Regions from separate parts of the Pseudomonas deceptionensis genome, predicted to be linked through region 2. Evidence: predicted binding sites of a transcription regulator. Region 2 holds the regulator's gene; the other holds the start of a gene.
The links. The regulator FliA, encoded in region 2, starts transcription of late flagellar genes. The targets are predictions, from matches to a motif close to CTAAAGTTTNNNNNNNNNNNGCCGNTAA.

Region 1: a site for FliA is predicted at 2,458-2,485, ahead of BLW11_RS09065 (flagellar protein MotY). Genes of this name have one in related genera too.

The regions. Positions count from the first base shown of each region.
Region 1 covers NZ_FNUD01000002.1:1,987,416-1,996,247, reverse strand. The annotation lists gene BLW11_RS23785 (hypothetical protein) at 1-68, shown strand, start outside; gene BLW11_RS09070 (argininosuccinate synthase) at 145-1,362, opposite strand; gene BLW11_RS09065 (flagellar protein MotY) at 1,490-2,395, opposite strand; gene pyrC (dihydroorotase) at 2,551-3,597, shown strand; gene rnt (ribonuclease T) at 3,594-4,268, shown strand; gene BLW11_RS09050 (peroxiredoxin) at 4,346-4,948, opposite strand; gene BLW11_RS09045 (bacterioferritin-associated ferredoxin) at 5,225-5,443, shown strand; gene bfr (bacterioferritin) at 5,642-6,112, shown strand; gene grxD (Grx4 family monothiol glutaredoxin) at 6,203-6,544, opposite strand; gene argF (ornithine carbamoyltransferase) at 6,937-7,857, shown strand; gene BLW11_RS09025 (ABC transporter ATP-binding protein) at 7,854-8,832, shown strand, end outside.
Region 2 covers NZ_FNUD01000002.1:4,251,014-4,259,845, forward strand. The annotation lists gene BLW11_RS19645 (chemotaxis protein CheA) at 1-630, opposite strand, end outside; gene BLW11_RS19650 (protein phosphatase CheZ) at 693-1,481, opposite strand; gene BLW11_RS19655 (chemotaxis response regulator CheY) at 1,502-1,873, opposite strand; gene fliA (RNA polymerase sigma factor FliA) at 2,082-2,822, opposite strand; gene fleN (flagellar synthesis regulator FleN) at 2,822-3,649, opposite strand; gene flhF (flagellar biosynthesis GTPase FlhF) at 3,769-5,082, opposite strand; gene flhA (flagellar biosynthesis protein FlhA) at 5,094-7,223, opposite strand; gene BLW11_RS23670 (fimbrial protein) at 7,349-8,299, opposite strand; gene BLW11_RS19685 (fimbrial protein) at 8,343-8,832, opposite strand, start outside.

The DNA.
Region 1 (8,832 bases), 2.3 Mb from region 2:
TTGGTCACACACAAGTCATCATCTACAATAGAGATACGCGCAAGCTGGACACACTGAATTCGCCTTGATGAGCCCGTCACGCCTGACTCTTCAGCAAAAAAAAGCCCCGACCAATGGCCGGGGCTTTTTTTCAGACAGCGCGTATCAGAAAAACTTGCGGCCTTTGTTTGCAGCAATGCGCATGCGCAATGCATTCAACTTGATAAACCCTGCAGCGTCTTCCTGGTTGTAAGCACCGCCATCTTCTTCAAAAGTGGCAATGTTGGCATCAAACAACGAATCGTCAGACTTGCGACCGGTAACGATCACGTTGCCTTTGTACAATTTCAGGCGAACCACACCGTTCACGTGAGCCTGAGACGCATCAATCATTTGTTGCAGCATCAAACGCTCAGGGCTCCACCAGTAGCCGGTGTAGATCAGGCTGGCGTACTTGGGCATCAACTCGTCTTTCAGGTGAGCGACTTCACGGTCCAGAGTGATCGACTCAATGGCACGGTGAGCCCGCAGCATGATGGTGCCGCCCGGTGTTTCGTAGCAGCCACGGGACTTCATCCCTACATAACGGTTCTCAACGATATCGAGACGACCGATGCCGTTCTCGCCGCCGATACGGTTAAGGGTTGCCAACACGGTGGCCGGGGTCATTTCGACGCCGTCCAGGGCAACGATATCGCCATTGCGGTAAGTCAGTTCCAGAAAGGTCGGCGTGTTAGGCGCGTCTTCTGGCGACTTGGTCCAACGCCACATGTCTTCTTCGTGCTCGGTCCAGGTATCTTCCAGCACACCGCCCTCGTAGGAGATGTGCAGCAAGTTGGCATCCATCGAGTAAGGGGATTTCTTCTTGCCGTGACGTTCGATCGGGATGTTGTGCTTTTCAGCGTAATCCATCAGCTTTTCACGGGAGAGCAAGTCCCACTCACGCCAAGGAGCAATAACCTTGACCCCTGGTTTCAGGGCATAAGCGCCCAGTTCAAAACGAACCTGGTCATTACCTTTACCCGTTGCGCCGTGGGAAATGGCATCTGCGCCTGTTTCATTGGCAATTTCAATCAGGCGCTTGGCAATCAGCGGACGAGCAATGGAAGTACCCAGCAGGTACTCGCCTTCGTAAACAGTGTTGGCACGGAACATCGGGAAAACGAAGTCTCGAACAAACTCTTCACGCAGGTCATCAATGTAGATTTCCTTAACGCCCATGGCTTGCGCCTTGGCACGTGCCGGTTCGACTTCTTCGCCCTGACCCAGGTCAGCGGTGAAGGTTACGACTTCACAGTTATAAGTATCCTGCAGCCACTTCAGGATCACCGAAGTGTCCAGGCCGCCCGAATAAGCCAGAACGACCTTGTTTACGTCCGCCATGCCATCACTCCACGGGTTGTTCGAAAAGCCGAACAGTCTACCGCCCATATGCGTGAATTTACAGAGGCGCGACAGCTTAAGACGACAAAGCGACAGATTATGTCAAGGCCGCGACGAGACGAATGCTTCAAGAAATTGCAGAAGACGGTGTAACACCTGCTGGCGAAGCCGCTTTTACAGGCTCAGGGAGTCGCTCCAGACGGACACTGACCCGGCGGTTTTGGGCGCGATTTGCCCCATTGGTGTTCGGCTTCAACGGGTATTGTTCACCGTGGAAACGCACCGTGATCTGCGACTCCTGCAACCCGTTTTCCTTGAAGTAATTCATTACGGCCAATGCCCGGCGCCGGGACAACTCACGATTGGTCAACCGATTGCCCAGGTTGTCCGAATAGCCATCCAGGATGACGTGATTGACCGAAGGGTCTGCCTTTAAGTACTCGACCATCACTTGCAGGCTGCTCCGAGCAGCGGGATCAAGTTCGGTACCGCCACCTGGAAAGCCGATCTGGCTTTGCCTGACCTGTTCAAAGTTTTTAGGCAACAGCTTTGCGGTGCAGGCTTCGTAATCCCCGTAAGCCTGGCGAAACCTGACCGGCAATAGACGAACTTCCGACACGCTGCCCTCACGGGAGTAATGCCTTACCAGTGGGCTTCGCCCTTCGAGCAACCCGCGAAACAAGCGTCCTGCCTGGGCTTGAGAACTGTTGAACAAGACCTGGCCACGCCCAATGCGTAAGGACCCCAGATCAATGTCTCCCCTCCCCGGCTGCCACGGTGCAGCCGCCGCCAGTAGCGTTGCAGAGCCCTCGCCAAGCATCGGGTTGTAGGCATTGAGGCGGAAAACAGCCTGCTCGCCAGCCCGACGCACAAAGGCTCCGGAACCGAAGTCAGTGATGGGCTGGATCAGACGGCATTCGAATTTGTCGCCTTCCACTTTCCACTCGATATTCTCCAGCCGTGTCTGAAAAGTCAGAGCCATGGCCGGCAGGCTGGCAAACATACTGAGCAGGATGAAATAACACTGGCGCACGGGAGGCTCCACAGGCTTGTACTGCAAAAAAACAGTCAACCGATTTACGGCATACCCTGGAGATATCGGTTAGTCACCACAAAACTTGATAGCGAGTGCCTGATAGAGTCTTTTCCGGTAGCATTCACATCAGTTTGACCCGCCTGGAATCCCCAATGTCTGACCGCCTGACCCTGCTGCGTCCCGACGACTGGCATATACATCTTCGCGATGGTGCTGTGTTGCCCCACACTGTTGCGGATGTCGCGCGCACTTTTGGCCGCGCCATCATCATGCCCAACCTGGTACCTCCGGTGCGTAATGCAGCCGAAGCCGATGCCTACCGCCAGCGAATTCTTGCTGCGCGCCCGGCCGGCAGCCGCTTCGAACCGTTGATGGTGCTTTACCTTACTGACCGAACACAGCCAGAAGACATTCGTACGGCCAAGGCCTGCGGGTTCGTCCATGCTGCCAAGCTGTACCCGGCCGGCGCAACGACCAACTCCGACTCCGGCGTGACCAGCATCGACGCGATCTTCCCGGTGCTTGAAGTCATGGCCGAAGTCGGCATGCCATTGCTGATACACGGCGAAGTCACCCGCGCCAATGTGGACGTATTTGATCGCGAAAAGATCTTCATTGACGAGCATATGCGCCGCGTTGTGGAGCGTTTCCCGACCTTGAAAGTGGTGTTTGAGCACATCACCACCGCAGACGCGGTGCAGTTCGTCAACGAGGCTTCGGCCAACGTCGGCGCAACCATCACGGCTCATCACTTGCTTTACAACCGCAACCACATGCTGGTTGGCGGTATTCGCCCGCACTTCTATTGCCTGCCGATCCTTAAGCGCAACACCCATCAGGAAGCTCTGCTGGATGCCGCGACCAGTGGCAGCGAGAAGTTCTTCCTTGGCACCGACTCGGCCCCTCATGCCCAGCACGCCAAAGAAGCTGCGTGCGGATGTGCTGGCTGCTATACCGCTTATGCGGCCATCGAGATGTACGCCGAAGCTTTTGAACAGCGCAATGCGCTGGACAAACTGGAAGCTTTTGCCAGCTTGAACGGCCCTCGTTTCTACGGGCTGCCCCCGAGCACTGAACAGATCACCCTGGTTCGCCAGGAATGGACCGCCCCAAACAGCCTGCCTTTCGGTGAGCTGACCGTAATCCCGCTGCGCGCCGGTGAAAAACTGCGCTGGCGCCTGCTGGAGGAACAGCTGTGAGTGACGACCATTATGATGACGAACACGAAGGCGGCCATGGCGGCGGATCGCGCCACCCGATGGCCGAGCGTTTTCGCGGCTATCTACCGGTCGTAATTGACGTTGAAACCGGTGGTTTCAACTGCGCAACTGATGCCTTGCTGGAAATCGCCGCAGTAACGATCGGCATGGACGAAAGAGGCTTCGTGTACCCGGAACACACCTATTTCCACCGTGTAGAACCGTTTGAAGGCGCCAACATCGAAGCTGCCGCGCTGGAGTTCACCGGCATCAAGCTCGATCACCCGCTGCGCATGGCCGTCAGCGAAGAGACAGCCTTGACCGACATCTTCCGTGGTGTTCGCAAGGCCCTGAAAGCCAATGGCTGCAAACGCGCCATTCTGGTTGGCCATAACAGCAGCTTCGACCTGGGCTTCCTCAACGCAGCCGTTGCGCGCCTGGACATGAAACGCAATCCGTTTCACCCGTTCTCGAGCTTTGACACGGCGACCCTGGCTGGCCTGGCTTACGGCCAAACCGTGCTGGCCAAAGCCTGCCAGACCGCCGACATCGATTTTGACGGGCGTGAAGCGCACTCGGCGCGTTATGACACCGAGAAAACCGCTGAACTGTTCTGTGGCATCGTCAACCGCTGGAAGCAAATGGGCGGCTGGAAAGACTTCAACGACTGATCAAGCCGTTTGGGTTTATCCCGCGCCATAAAAAAACCGGACACTGGGTCCGGTTTTTTTATGCCTGAAACTAACCCTTACAGCTGGTCAGCATTCTCAGTCAGGTAAGCCGCAACACCCGCGGTCGAAGCGGTCATGCCCTTGTCGCCTTTCTTCCAGTTGGCCGGGCAAACTTCGCCGTGCTCTTCGTGGAATTGCAAAGCGTCAACCAGACGCAGCAGCTCGTCCATGTTACGACCCAGTGGCAGGTCGTTAACGATCTGGGAACGTACAACGCCCTTGTCGTCGATCAGGAATGCGCCACGCAGAGCAACACCGCCATCGTTTTCAACGTCGTAGGCCTTGCAGATAGCGTGATTGATGTCGGCAGCCATGGTGTATTTCACCTGGCCGATGCCGCCATTGTTCACTGGCGTGTTGCGCCATGCGTTGTGAGTGAAATGGGAGTCGATCGATATGGCAACTACTTCAACGTTACGTGCCTGGAACTCAGGGATGCGGTGATCCAGAGCAATCAGCTCGGACGGGCAAACGAAAGTGAAGTCCAGCGGGTAGAAGAACACCAGGCCGTATTTGCCTTTGATGGCGGTGGACAGTGTGAAGCTGTCAACGATTTCGCCATTGCCAAGTACGGCAGCGACGGTGAAGTCAGGGGCTTGTTTGCCTACGAGTACGCTCATTGGATATCTCCTGGTGTGCGGTGCAAAGAACAGGACATGGCCGCCATCGTGCAGTTGCAGTCTCGTGGCCAGTTCCTGCGTAAAAATGACTGACCATCATACACCGCCCGTCGGAACGGGCCTTAACCGTTTTTCATCCCGGAAAAACAGAGACCCAGGACCGTTCGTCAGCACAGTGCCAGCAAACCTCAATTGAGACTCAAGGTACTTTGACAATCATTCTCGTTAACATTAAGATCCCTCGCATTGAATCCCAACCAGTGATGGTTCTTATTTATGTACGTTTGCCTTTGCACTGGCGTCACCGATGGAAAAATCCGCGACGCAATCTACGACGGTTGCTGCAGCTACCGCGAAGTACGTGAAGCAACAGGTGTTGCCAGCCAATGCGGTAAATGTGCGTGCCTGGCCAAGCAGGTGGTTCGCGAAACCCTGACCTCGCTGCAAGCCAGCCAGGCGGTCATGAGTTTTCCTGCAGAATTTTCAGCCGCATAATTGACCCATTCCAAAGAACCGAACTTAGCGTTCGGTTTTTTTATGCCTAAAATTCAAGTGCTTAGGGTCAAGACGCGGAACACAAACATTCTTATTCCGATTAATTTTCATATATTATTCAACTACTTAGGTTTGACAGTCATCAAGGTGCGGCTCAAACTCTGCCTTATATACGGTTAATCAAGGCAGGCTCCGGACATGAAAGGCGATATTTCAGTCATTCAGCATCTCAACAAAATTCTCGGCAACGAGCTGGTCGCTATCAACCAATACTTCCTGCATGCCCGCATGTATCAGGATTGGGGCCTGGAGAAGTTGGGTGCTCACGAGTACCACGAGTCCATCGACGAGATGAAACACGCGGACAAGCTGATTAAACGCATCCTGTTCCTGGAAGGCCTGCCGAACGTACAAGACCTGGGCAAGCTGCACATCGGCGAGCACACCAAAGAAATGCTCGAGTGCGACCTGCGCATTGAGAAGACCGGCCATGCCGACCTCAAGGCAGCGATCGCTCACTGTGAAGTTGTCGGTGACTTTGGCAGCCGCGAGATGCTGGAAGATATTCTTGAATCTGAAGAAGAACATATCGACTGGCTGGAAACCCAATTGGGCCTGATCGATAAAGTTGGCATTGAGAACTATCTGCAATCGCAAATGGGTGAGTAACTAACACCCATTAAAAAGCCCCGCCCTGATTATCAGAGGCGGGGCTTTTTTATGCGCCGTAACTTAACGACTGTTACAGCGCGACTGTGATCACGCTTCAGTCTTGTTCGCAGCAGCTTTCTCGACAGCTTCTTTAATCAAAGCCTGCAAAGAACCATCAGCAGCCATCTCAGCCATGATGTCGCTACCGCCAACCAACTCACCACCGACCCACAGCTGTGGGAAAGTTGGCCAGTTAGCGTATTTCGGCAGATTGGCGCGAATTTCTGGATTCTGGAGGATGTCCACGTAAGCGAACTTCTCGCCACAACCCATCACTGCCTGAGCAGCCTTGGCCGAAAAGCCGCACTGCGGGGCGTTCGGAGAGCCTTTCATGTAGAGCAGAATGGTGTTGTTGGCAATCTGGTCTTTAATAGTTTCGATGATATCCATGGAGCACCTCGGCTGAACTTTCCGACTCAGTTGTCGGCACGGTGGCGTATTGTAACGGAAAGCAAAGCGTCACGCTCGGTCTCCCAAACCGGCGGCGTACCGCTGCCAGCGCTGGCACACAAAATTGCCAAGCGGCGTAAGGGCAGTGTACAAATGGGCAGCTGAGGTGAGGCAAACCACCAGATCGTGGTTACAGCCACGCGCTCATGCAGCGCAAGACTCGCTCAAACCTCTGAACACGTGACCCTTATTGGCAAGACGCGACATTTCCTTATAAGATCGCGCCTTCCCCTATTTCGTCGCCCCGTGCGGCTTTCGCCGCAGGTCTCGCCCGTTTTTCCGAAAACCCCGGCTTTGAGCATCTGCGGTCGTTGCAAAAAAGGTAGTTAATGATGAGCGCAAGGCACTTTCTCTCCCTGATGGATTGCACGCCCGAAGAGCTAGTCAGCGTGATTCGTCGAGGCATCGAGCTGAAGGACCTGCGTCAACGCGGCGTTCTCTTCGAACCCCTCAAAGGTCGCGTACTGGGCATGATTTTCGAGAAGTCATCGACCCGCACCCGACTGTCATTTGAAGCCGGCATGATCCAGCTGGGTGGCCAGGCGATTTTTCTGTCGCCTCGTGACACTCAATTGGGCCGTGGCGAGCCGATTGGCGACTGCGCAATTGTCATGTCGCGCATGCTCGACGCCGTCATGATCCGTACCTTCGCCCACAGCACACTGACCGAGTTCGCAGCCAATTCCCGCGTACCCGTTATCAACGGTCTGTCGGATGACCTGCACCCATGCCAACTGCTGGCCGACATGCAAACCTTCCTTGAGCATCGCGGCTCGATCAAAGGCAAAACCGTGGCCTGGATCGGCGACGGCAACAACATGTGCAACAGCTATATAGAAGCGGCCATCCAGTTCGACTTCCAGCTGCGTATTGCCTGCCCCGAAGGTTACGAGCCGGCCCCGGAATTCGTAGCCCAGGCAGGTGACCGCATCACCATCGTCCGTGATCCACGTGACGCTGTTGTGGGTGCCCATCTGGTGAGCACCGACGTGTGGACCTCGATGGGTCAGGAAGAGGAGACCGCCAAACGCCTGGAGCTGTTTGCACCGTACCAGGTCAACCGCGCCCTGCTCGACCAGGCTGCCGACGACGTGCTGTTCATGCACTGCCTGCCGGCACACCGCGGCGAAGAAATCAGCCTCGACCTGCTGGATGACAGCCGCAGCGTGGCATGGGATCAAGCCGAAAACCGCCTGCATGCGCAAAAAGCGCTGCTCGAATTTCTTGTCCAACCGGCGTACCAACCCGCATGAGCCAGCCGTTATTGCTCAACCTCAGTGATCTGGCCTGTGGGTATCAGGGCCAGAGCGTCGTGCAGAACCTCAACCTGCACCTCAATGCTGGCGATATTGGTTGCCTGCTGGGCTCCTCGGGGTGCGGCAAAACCACCACCTTGCGTGCGATTGCCGGTTTTGAGCCCGTGCATCAGGGCGAAATCACGCTGGCAGGCGAAGTCATCTCCAAAGCCGGTTTCACCCTGGCACCCGAGAAGCGTCGCATCGGCATGGTGTTTCAGGACTACGCCCTCTTCCCGCACCTGAGCGTTGCCGACAATATTGCCTTCGGGATTCGCAAACACCCGAACAAAGAGCGCGTGACCGAAGAGTTGCTTGAGCTGGTCAATCTCAAAAACCTCGGCAAGCGCTTCCCCCACGAGCTTTCTGGTGGTCAGCAACAACGTGTCGCCCTCGCCCGCGCCTTGGCGCCCGAGCCGCAATTGCTGTTGCTGGATGAGCCCTTCTCCAACCTTGATGGTGAACTGCGGCGCAAACTCAGCCATGAAGTACGCGACATTCTGAAAGCCCGGGGTACCAGTGCGATTCTGGTGACGCATGATCAGGAAGAAGCCTTCGCTGTAAGTGACCATGTAGGCGTGTTCAAAGAAGGTCGTCTTGAGCAGTGGGATACGCCCTACAACCTCTACCACGAGCCTCTGACGCCGTTTGTGGCGAGTTTTATCGGTCAGGGGTACTTTATTCGCGGCCAACTCCTAAGCCCCGAGTCTGTGCAAACCGAGCTGGGGGTTTTACGCGGCAATCGGGCTTACATCTGGCCAACGGGCGGCGCGGTTGATGTACTGCTGCGTCCGGACGATATCGTCTACGCGCCCGACAGCGACTTGAAAGCGCGGATTATCGGCAAGACCTTCCTCGGCGCCTCGACCCTGTACCGCCTGCAACTGCCTACCGGCAGCCAGCTGGAGTCGATTTTCCCGAGCCATGCCGACC
Region 2 (8,832 bases):
AACCACCGCAGCATCCGCCGAAAACTGGCCCTTGCCGTGCAACTGGTCGAGCAGCAACTCAAACTCGGCATCGCTGATTTCGTCGCTGGCCGTAACCTCCCCCGGTGTCACCGGATCAGGCTCGGCCGCAGCCGCCTTGACCGCATCGAGCGAGTCGAGCAACTGTTCGAACTCGCTGTCGGTGATATCGGTTACCGGGGCTGCTGCCACTGGCACAGGCGCAACGGCCACTTGGGCAGAGGCAGGCTCCGCCAGGCGTGCCAGCGCCGCCAGCAGCTCAGGCGTTGCCGCCGTGATCGGGCAGCGCTCGCGCACTTCGCTGAACATGCCGTTGACCGCATCGAGGGCCTCAAGCACCACATCCATCAGCTCCGCGTCGACGCCGCGTTCACCCTTGCGCAGGATGTCGAAGACGTTTTCGGCGATGTGACAGCACTCCACCAACTCATGGAGCTGCAGGAAGCCGGCGCCCCCTTTTACAGTGTGAAAACCGCGAAAAATTGCATTGAGCAGATCCGCATCATCCGGTCGGCTTTCCAGCTCGACCAGCTGTTCGGACAGCAGCTCTAGAATCTCGCCGGCTTCAACCAGGAAATCCTGAAGGATTTCTTCATCGGCGCCGAAGCTCATGTACGTGCTCCTTGAAATAGGGCTTCGACGCCAGGCAACAGCGCCCGCACGTCCATGAAGTCCTAAAAACCTAAACTGGACAGCAAATCGTCTACATCATCCTGACCGGATACGACGTCATTACGTGTATCGGCATGAATCTGCGGACCTTCACCCTTGGTCTGGCTTTTTTGCGATTTATTTTCGGCACGCATCGCATCACGGTCGTGTTCGATCCCTGCAAAGCGATCCACCTGGCTGGCCATCAACACCAACTTGAGCAGATTGCTTTCGACTTCGGTCACCAATTGCGTTACCCGCTTGATCACCTGACCGGTGAGGTCCTGGTAATCCTGGGCCAGCAAGATGTCAGTGAGGTTTGCAGACACGGTGTTGTTCTGCGTTTCGCTACGCGTCAAAAAACTGTCGACTCGACGCGCCAGCTCGCGAAATTCCTCGGCACCGACTTCACGACGCATGAAGCGCCCCCAGTCCGTGCTCAGGGCTTTGGCTTCCTGAGCCATTCCGTTGACCAGCGGCGTGCTGTGCTCCACCAGGTCCATGGTGCGGTTGGCGGCGGCTTCCGTCAGCTTCACAACATAGGCCAAACGTTCGGTGGCATCCGTGATCTGCGACACTTCTTCTGCTTGCGGCATGCTCGGGTCAATATGGAAATTGACAATCGCACTGTGCAGTTCACGGGTCAGCTTGCCGACTTCGCGGTACAACCCGCGATCACGGGTCTGGTTGAGTTCGTGAATCAGCTGCACTGCATCGCCAAACTGGCCTCTTTCAAGGCTTTCGACCAATTCGTGAGCATGTTTTTTCAGGGTCGATTCAAAATCGCCCTGCGTAGCTTCTTGATGCTCCATAGCGCCCCCAAGGCAACCGATCAACCGATGCGATCAAAGATCTTTTCGATTTTGTCTTTGAGTGCAATAGCGGTGAACGGCTTGACCACATAACCGTTAACACCGGCCTGGGCCGCTTCGATAATCTGCTCGCGCTTGGCTTCAGCCGTCACCATCAGTACCGGCAAATGCTTGAGTTTTTCGTCTGCACGCACGTGACGCAACAGCTCGATACCGGTCATGCCCGGCATGTTCCAGTCAGTCACCAAAAAGTCGATATGCCCCAGATTGAGGATCGGCAGCGCCGTAGTGCCGTCATCCGCCTCGACCGTGTTGGTGAAACCAAGGTCACGCAACAGGTTTTTAATGATCCGCCGCATCGTTGAAAAATCATCAACGATGAGGATTTTCATGTTCTTGTCCAATTCGACCTCCAAGCAGTCTTAAACGCGCCCAGCACCTGAGCACGCCATTCAATCAAGTTCGGTAAATATTCAAAACCGCGAACCCTGTAGCCGCTGCCGAAGGCTGCGACGGGTTGCGCAGAAACCCCGCCTTTGAACAGGCAACGAAGGTTATGCGGCCCTTATCGCAGCCGGCGCCGGCGGCTACAGAAGGTGGTTAGTGCGCTCGCCACTGACTCAGGCGTGCGCGCAATCGTGCGGCGCACTGGCTGTGCAGCTGGCTGACCCGGGATTCACTGACCCCCAGCACTTCACCGATTTCCTTGAGGTTCAGCTCCTCGTCGTAGTACAGCGCCAACACCAGCCGCTCACGCTCGGGCAGGTGCGCAATCGCATCGGCCAGGGCGGCCTGGAAGCGTTCGTCTTCCAGGTCCCGCGAAGGCTCCGGGTGAGCACTTGCGCCATCCTCATGCAGCCCTTCGTGTTCGCCGTCCTGCAACAGATCGTCAAAACTGAACAGGCGGCTGCCCAGGGTGTCATTCAAAATGGCGTAATAATCATCAAGGCTTAACTGGAGTTCGGCCGCAACTTCGTGATCTTTAGCGTCACTACCGGTTTTTGCTTCAATTACCCGAATTGCATCGCTGACCATGCGTGTATTGCGGTGAACCGAACGCGGAGCCCAGTCGCCCTTACGCACCTCATCAAGCATCGCGCCACGGATACGAATGCCGGCATAGGTCTCGAAACTCGCCCCCTTACTCGCGTCGTATTTGCCCGACACTTCGAGCAGGCCGATCATCCCGGCCTGGATCAAGTCATCCACCTGCACACTGGCCGGCAAACGCGCCAGCAGGTGATACGCAATGCGTTTGACCAAGGGGGCATAACGCTCGATCAGCTCGTACTGGCTGTCACGCGATGCCTTGCTGTACATGCGATAGCCACTGGCTGTCATTAAAAGCGCCCCCCTGCTTGCTGCACCAGACGCTCGACAAAGAACTCCAGGTGCCCCCGGGGGTTTGCAGGCAGTGGCCAGGTGTCCACCTTCTGGGCGATGGCCTTGAAGGCCAGCGAGCATTTGGAGCGCGGGAACGCTTCATAGACGGCGCGCTGCTTCTGTACAGCCTTGCGTACGCATTCGTCGTAGGGGACGGCGCCCACGTACTGCAGGGCCACGTCCAGAAAACGGTCGGTGACCTTGGTCAGCTTGGCGAACAAGTTGCGACCTTCCTGCGGGCTTTGGGCCATGTTGGCGAGCACGCGAAAACGGTTCATCCCGTAATCGCGGTTCAGCAGCTTGATCAGCGCGTAGGCATCGGTGATCGAGGTCGGTTCGTCGCACACCACCAGCAGCACTTCCTGGGCGGCGCGCACAAAGCTGACCACTGACTCGCCGATCCCGGCGGCGGTGTCGATCACCAGCACGTCCAGGTTATCGCCCAGGTCGCTGAACGCCTGAATCAAGCCGGCATGTTGCGCCGGGCTCAGGTGCACCATGCTCTGGGTGCCCGAGGCCGCCGGCACGATACGAATCCCGCCTGGGCCCTGGAGCAATACGTCGCGCAGCTCGCAACGCCCCTCGACCACATCGGCCAGGGTGAATTTCGGGGTCAGGCCCAGCAGGACGTCTACATTCGCCAACCCGAGATCCGCGTCCATCAACAAGACGCGCCTGCCCAACTCGGCCAATGCGATAGACAAGTTGACTGAAACGTTAGTTTTACCGACGCCACCCTTGCCGCCGGTCACTGCGATCACCTGTACGGGATGCATGCTGCCCATGATCTTTCTTTACCTTGTCTTACTTAGACGCGGCTACATACGTTGGCTGCGCGTTCCCCACCGGAACAAAATCTTCAGACCATCTGATGTAGGTACATTGCAACGTAATCGTGACTACCTCAGCCAACCCGCTTGGGAGGGCTGTGATAGATATCAGCGAACATATCGGCCATGGCTTCTTCGCTGGGTTCTTCCTGCATTTGCACACTCACTGCACGGCTCACCAACTGGTGGCGCCGCGGCAGGTGGAGATCGTCCGGGATACGCGGGCCGTCCGTCAGGTAAGCCACCGGCAACGCGTTACTGATCGCCAGGCTCAATACCTCCCCCAGGCTCGCCGTTTCATCCAGCTTGGTCAGGATGCAACCGGCCAGCCCGCAACGCTTGTAACTGAGGTAGGCCGCCGTCAGAACCTGTTTCTGACTGGTGGTGGCCAATACCAGATAATTGCGCGCCTTGATCCCGCGCCCGGCCAGGCTTTCAAGCTGCAGGCGCAACGCCGGGTCGCTGGCTTGCAGGCCGGCGGTATCCACCAGCACCACACGCTTGCGCACCAGCGGTTCGAGGGTCTGGCCCAACGACTGGCCCGGGGCCACGTGGGTCACCGGCACATTGAGAATCCGGCCCAGGGTTTTGAGTTGCTCCTGGGCACCAATGCGAAAGCTGTCCATGCTCACCAACGCGATATTCTGCGCACCGTACTTGAGCACATAACGCGCCGCCAGCTTGGCCAGCGTGGTGGTTTTACCCATCCCCGCAGGCCCGACCATCGCGATCACGCCACCCTCTTCCAGCGGCTCCAGCTCAGGCGTGGCAATCATCCGCGCCAGGTGCGCCAGCAACATCCGCCAGGCCTGGCGCGGCTCTTCAATACCCGCCACTTGCGCCAGCAAATCGCGCGACAGCGGGCCGGACAGACCAATACGCTGCAAGCGGCGCCACAGATTGGCCTGCGCCGGCTTGGCATCCTGCAACTGACTCCAGGCCAGCGAGCCTAGTTGAACTTCAAGCAACTCGCGCAGGCCATTGAGTTCAGAGCGCATATTGTCAAAAGCGCGCTGATCAATCGACGGCGCGACCACCGGCGCAGGGCGCGGTGGTTCTTCCAGCGTCGGCTCGATCAACGGCTCGGCAGCGGTCAGCGGCAAACCGGCAAACAACTGACGGTTATCACCCGCCTCGCCTTCCCCGCGCAGGCTCAGCTCGGCCTGGGCCGAGACGATCCGCGACTGGGTCTTGCGCAGTTCTTCTTCAAGCTCAATGTTCGGCACACGAGGTGCCAGCGCGGACAGCTTGTAATCCAGGGCCGCGGTCAACTCAACGCCCCCGGCAATCCGGCGGTTGCCAATAATGGCGGCGTCAGCCCCCAGTTCATCACGAATCAGCTTCATGGCCTGACGCATATCGGCGGCGAAAAATCGCTTCACTTGCATAAACCAAACCCTCAGCCGTTAGGGCCTACTGTCGCAACGATCGTGACCTGCTTGTTGTCAGGGATTTCCTGGTACGCCAGTACATGCAGGTTGGGCACCGCCAAACGGCCAAAACGCGACAGCATCGCGCGTACCGGGCCTGCCACCAACAAGATAACCGGGTTGCCTTGCATCTCCTGACGCTGAGCAGCGTCGATCAACGAGCGCTGGAGCTTCTCTGCCATGCTTGGCTCCAGCAAAACGCCCTCTTCCTGGCCTTGTCCGGCCTTCTGCAAACTATTGAGCAATATTTGTTCCAACCTTGGCTCCAAGGTGATCACAGGCAGCTCAGACTCAACGCCTACAATGCTTTGCACAATGGCGCGGGACAGCCCGACGCGTACAGCGGCAACCAAAGCGGCAGTATCTTGACTCTTATGGGCATTGTTCGCGACAGCTTCGGCAATGCTGCGGATATCACGCACCGGCACCTGCTCGGCCAGCAGGGCCTGCAACACCTTGAGCAACTGCGACAGGCTCAACACGCCCGGCACCAACTCCTCGGCCAACTTGGGCGAGGACTTGGCCAGCAACTGCATCAACTGCTGAACTTCTTCATGGCCGATCAGTTCATGGGAGTGCTTGTACAAAATCTGGTTCAAGTGGGTCGCTACCACGGTGCTGGCGTCCACTACGGTATAGCCCAGCGATTGCGCCTGGCTGCGCTGGCTGACCTCAATCCACACCGCTTCCAGACCAAAGGCCGGGTCTTTGGTGGTGATGCCGTTCAGCGTGCCGAACACTTGCCCGGGGTTGATTGCCATTTCGCGATCCGGGTAGATCTCGGCCTCGGCCAGAATCACGCCCATCAAGGTCAGGCGATAGGCGCTGGGAGCCAGGTCGAGGTTGTCGCGGATATGCACGGTTGGCATCAGAAAGCCCAAGTCCTGGGACAGTTTTTTACGCACACCCTTGATCCGCGCCAGCAATTGGCCGCCCTGGTTGCGGTCCACCAGCGGGATCAGCCGGTAACCGACCTCCAGCCCGATCATGTCGATGGGGGTAACGTCATCCCAGCCAAGCTCTTTGGTCTCTTGGGCGCGGGCCGGGGACGGCAGCAGCTCCTGTTGGCGCTGCACTTCTTGCAGGGCCTGGACCTTGACCACGTTGTGTTTTTTCCACATCAGGTACGCCACACCCCCTGCCACTGCAGCCATGCTCAGGAAGGAGAAGTGAGGCATGCCCGGCACAATCCCCATTACGGCCATCAACCCCGCGGCTACCGCCAGCGCCTTGGGCGAGGCGAACATCTGGCGATTGATCTGCTTGCCCATGTCTTCGGAGCCCGAAGCACGGGTCACCATGATCGCGGCAGCGGTGGACAGCAGCAGTGATGGCAACTGCGCCACCAAACCGTCACCGATGGTCAGCAAGGCGTAGACCTTGCCGGCTTCGCTGAACGTCATGCCGTGCTGAAAGATACCCACTGCCATGCCACCGATCAGGTTGATAAACAGAATCAACAGACCGGCGATGGCGTCACCGCGCACGAACTTGCTGGCACCGTCCATCGAGCCGTAGAACTCGGCTTCCTGGGCGACTTCCTGGCGGCGCATCTTGGCCTGGTTCTGGTCGATCAGGCCGGCGTTGAGGTCGGCGTCGATAGCCATTTGTTTACCGGGCATGGCGTCGAGGGTGAAACGTGCGCTGACCTCGGAAATACGACCGGCACCTTTGGTCACAACCACGAAGTTGATGATCATCAAAATCGCGAACACCACGATACCGACCACGTAGTTGCCGCCGATCACCACCTCGCCGAAGGCCTGAATCACCTTGCCGGCCGCCCCGTGCCCTTCTTGACCGTGGAGCATCACCACCCGGGTCGAAGCCACGTTCAACGCCAGGCGCATCAGGGTGGCGACCAGCAAAATGGTGGGGAACACCGCAAAGTCCAGCGGCCTCAGGGCGTAGACGCACACCAGCAACACCACAATCGACAGCGCAATGTTAAAGGTAAAAAACACATCCAGCAGGAAGGCCGGAATGGGCAACATCATCATTGCCAGCATCACCAACAGCAACAGCGGCACACCCAACTGCCCCCGACCCAAACCGGCCAGACCGCTGCGTGCGGTGTTGATTAACTGAGAGCGATCCAATGACATTGCGACAAACCTTTAGCAAACTTTTGACGCCATGTGCGCCGTAGAGCCTGCCTGTGCAAGAAACCTTCCAACTTTGATCATTGACCGCCCAAACAACACCTGGGCGGGGTCAGTCAGCATCAGGGCACGCTCATGACCAGCGTGGCACTGCCTGTAAATGGCCCTGCGGCAGGCAAGCTGCCGGGTTTGCGGATAAGTGCAAAGGTAACACTGTCCCTTCCCGAGCTATTGGTGATAGCCCCTCTAAACGAACCTCCAGGAGGTACTACCACAAACGTACTGGTGCGATACACGACAGTAGAGAGATCGGGGTTACTCATGGCAAGGCCACTTGAGTTGAACGAAGAGGTCGCGCCCTTCAACGTAATATCGATGGGTGAAGAAATACCCGCATCAGGGCAAGAATATCTGAGCACGAACGTTTTGCTGTTGGGCGCAGAAGTTGGACTTTCTCCGACCGCAAGGGAGTCCACCGAACCGAAGTCCACATCAATGGGCGCATTATTATTGATCGTGCAGGTTGACGGGTTTAAGTTGAGCGAATTGCTCGCATACACATTCAAAAACGTCGAGAAGTGCTTGACTAACGATGAGCCAACGTAAGTACGCACCCTTAAATTAACGGTAGCGATAAGCGCCCCTGACGAGATCTTAATGTATTGGCCTGGTGCTCTTACAATGTTGAGATAGGGCCGCCCCAGCACACTCATCAAAGGCTCATTTCTCTGTATGGAGAGAAGAATACCTGCCCTGACAGGTGTCGGATAATAAGTACCCGTCACATCCAAACCACCCTCAGGAAAATAACCGGGTTGCGAATACAGCACTACCGCATTGGGATCAGTCAATATTTGTTCGGACGGGTTAACAGGCGATGGCAACCCATGCCTGCATTCAAGCGTGTAACCATCCAGAAAAACCTTTCCGGCGGCAAGGTTCGGCACGAGATCAACATAAGCATTAAACCCTTTCACCTGAGGATCTACCCAGGCACCGCCATTCAATCGACACTCCGTTGCACTGACGGTTTGCATCAGCAGTAAAAAAAGCAGGCCAGTCAGATATCTCACATACACTCCTCAATATAAAACAGCACTACAAAGCATTACTTTTTCAAGGGTAGCCCAACGTAAAGGTCGAAACAGCCGCAAAGTACCCGGGCACTATTGTTTTATTGATAATTGCTTGTGGCTCCCCCTTTAAAAACACCTGAAATGCAATTACATTGGCGCCATTACTTAATGCCTGCCTGTCACTGACCACATTTAACGGCAACGGTGTGCCCGCGAGTGTCTCCAACCCGATCGCCACTCCTTTTTCAATGCTGCCGCCCAGCGCCAGCAAGCCTGGCAGTTTGATGCTCTCGGTGCCACTGAAGGTGGTCGTCACAGAGTTACTGATACTTGTGTCGCAATCTTCAAGGTGGATCTGGAAAGTCTTGCCGATCGTACGGGTATAACGATAAAGCTCTGCGCTAGTGACCACCCCAAGATCAATCGCCAACGTCTCGTCGCCAGCCTTGATCTTGCAGGCTGCTGCAACCAATGCCCCCTTGAGCGTCAGGTTGCTCGCCGCCACCCCATCATCTGGCCATATCAAGGAC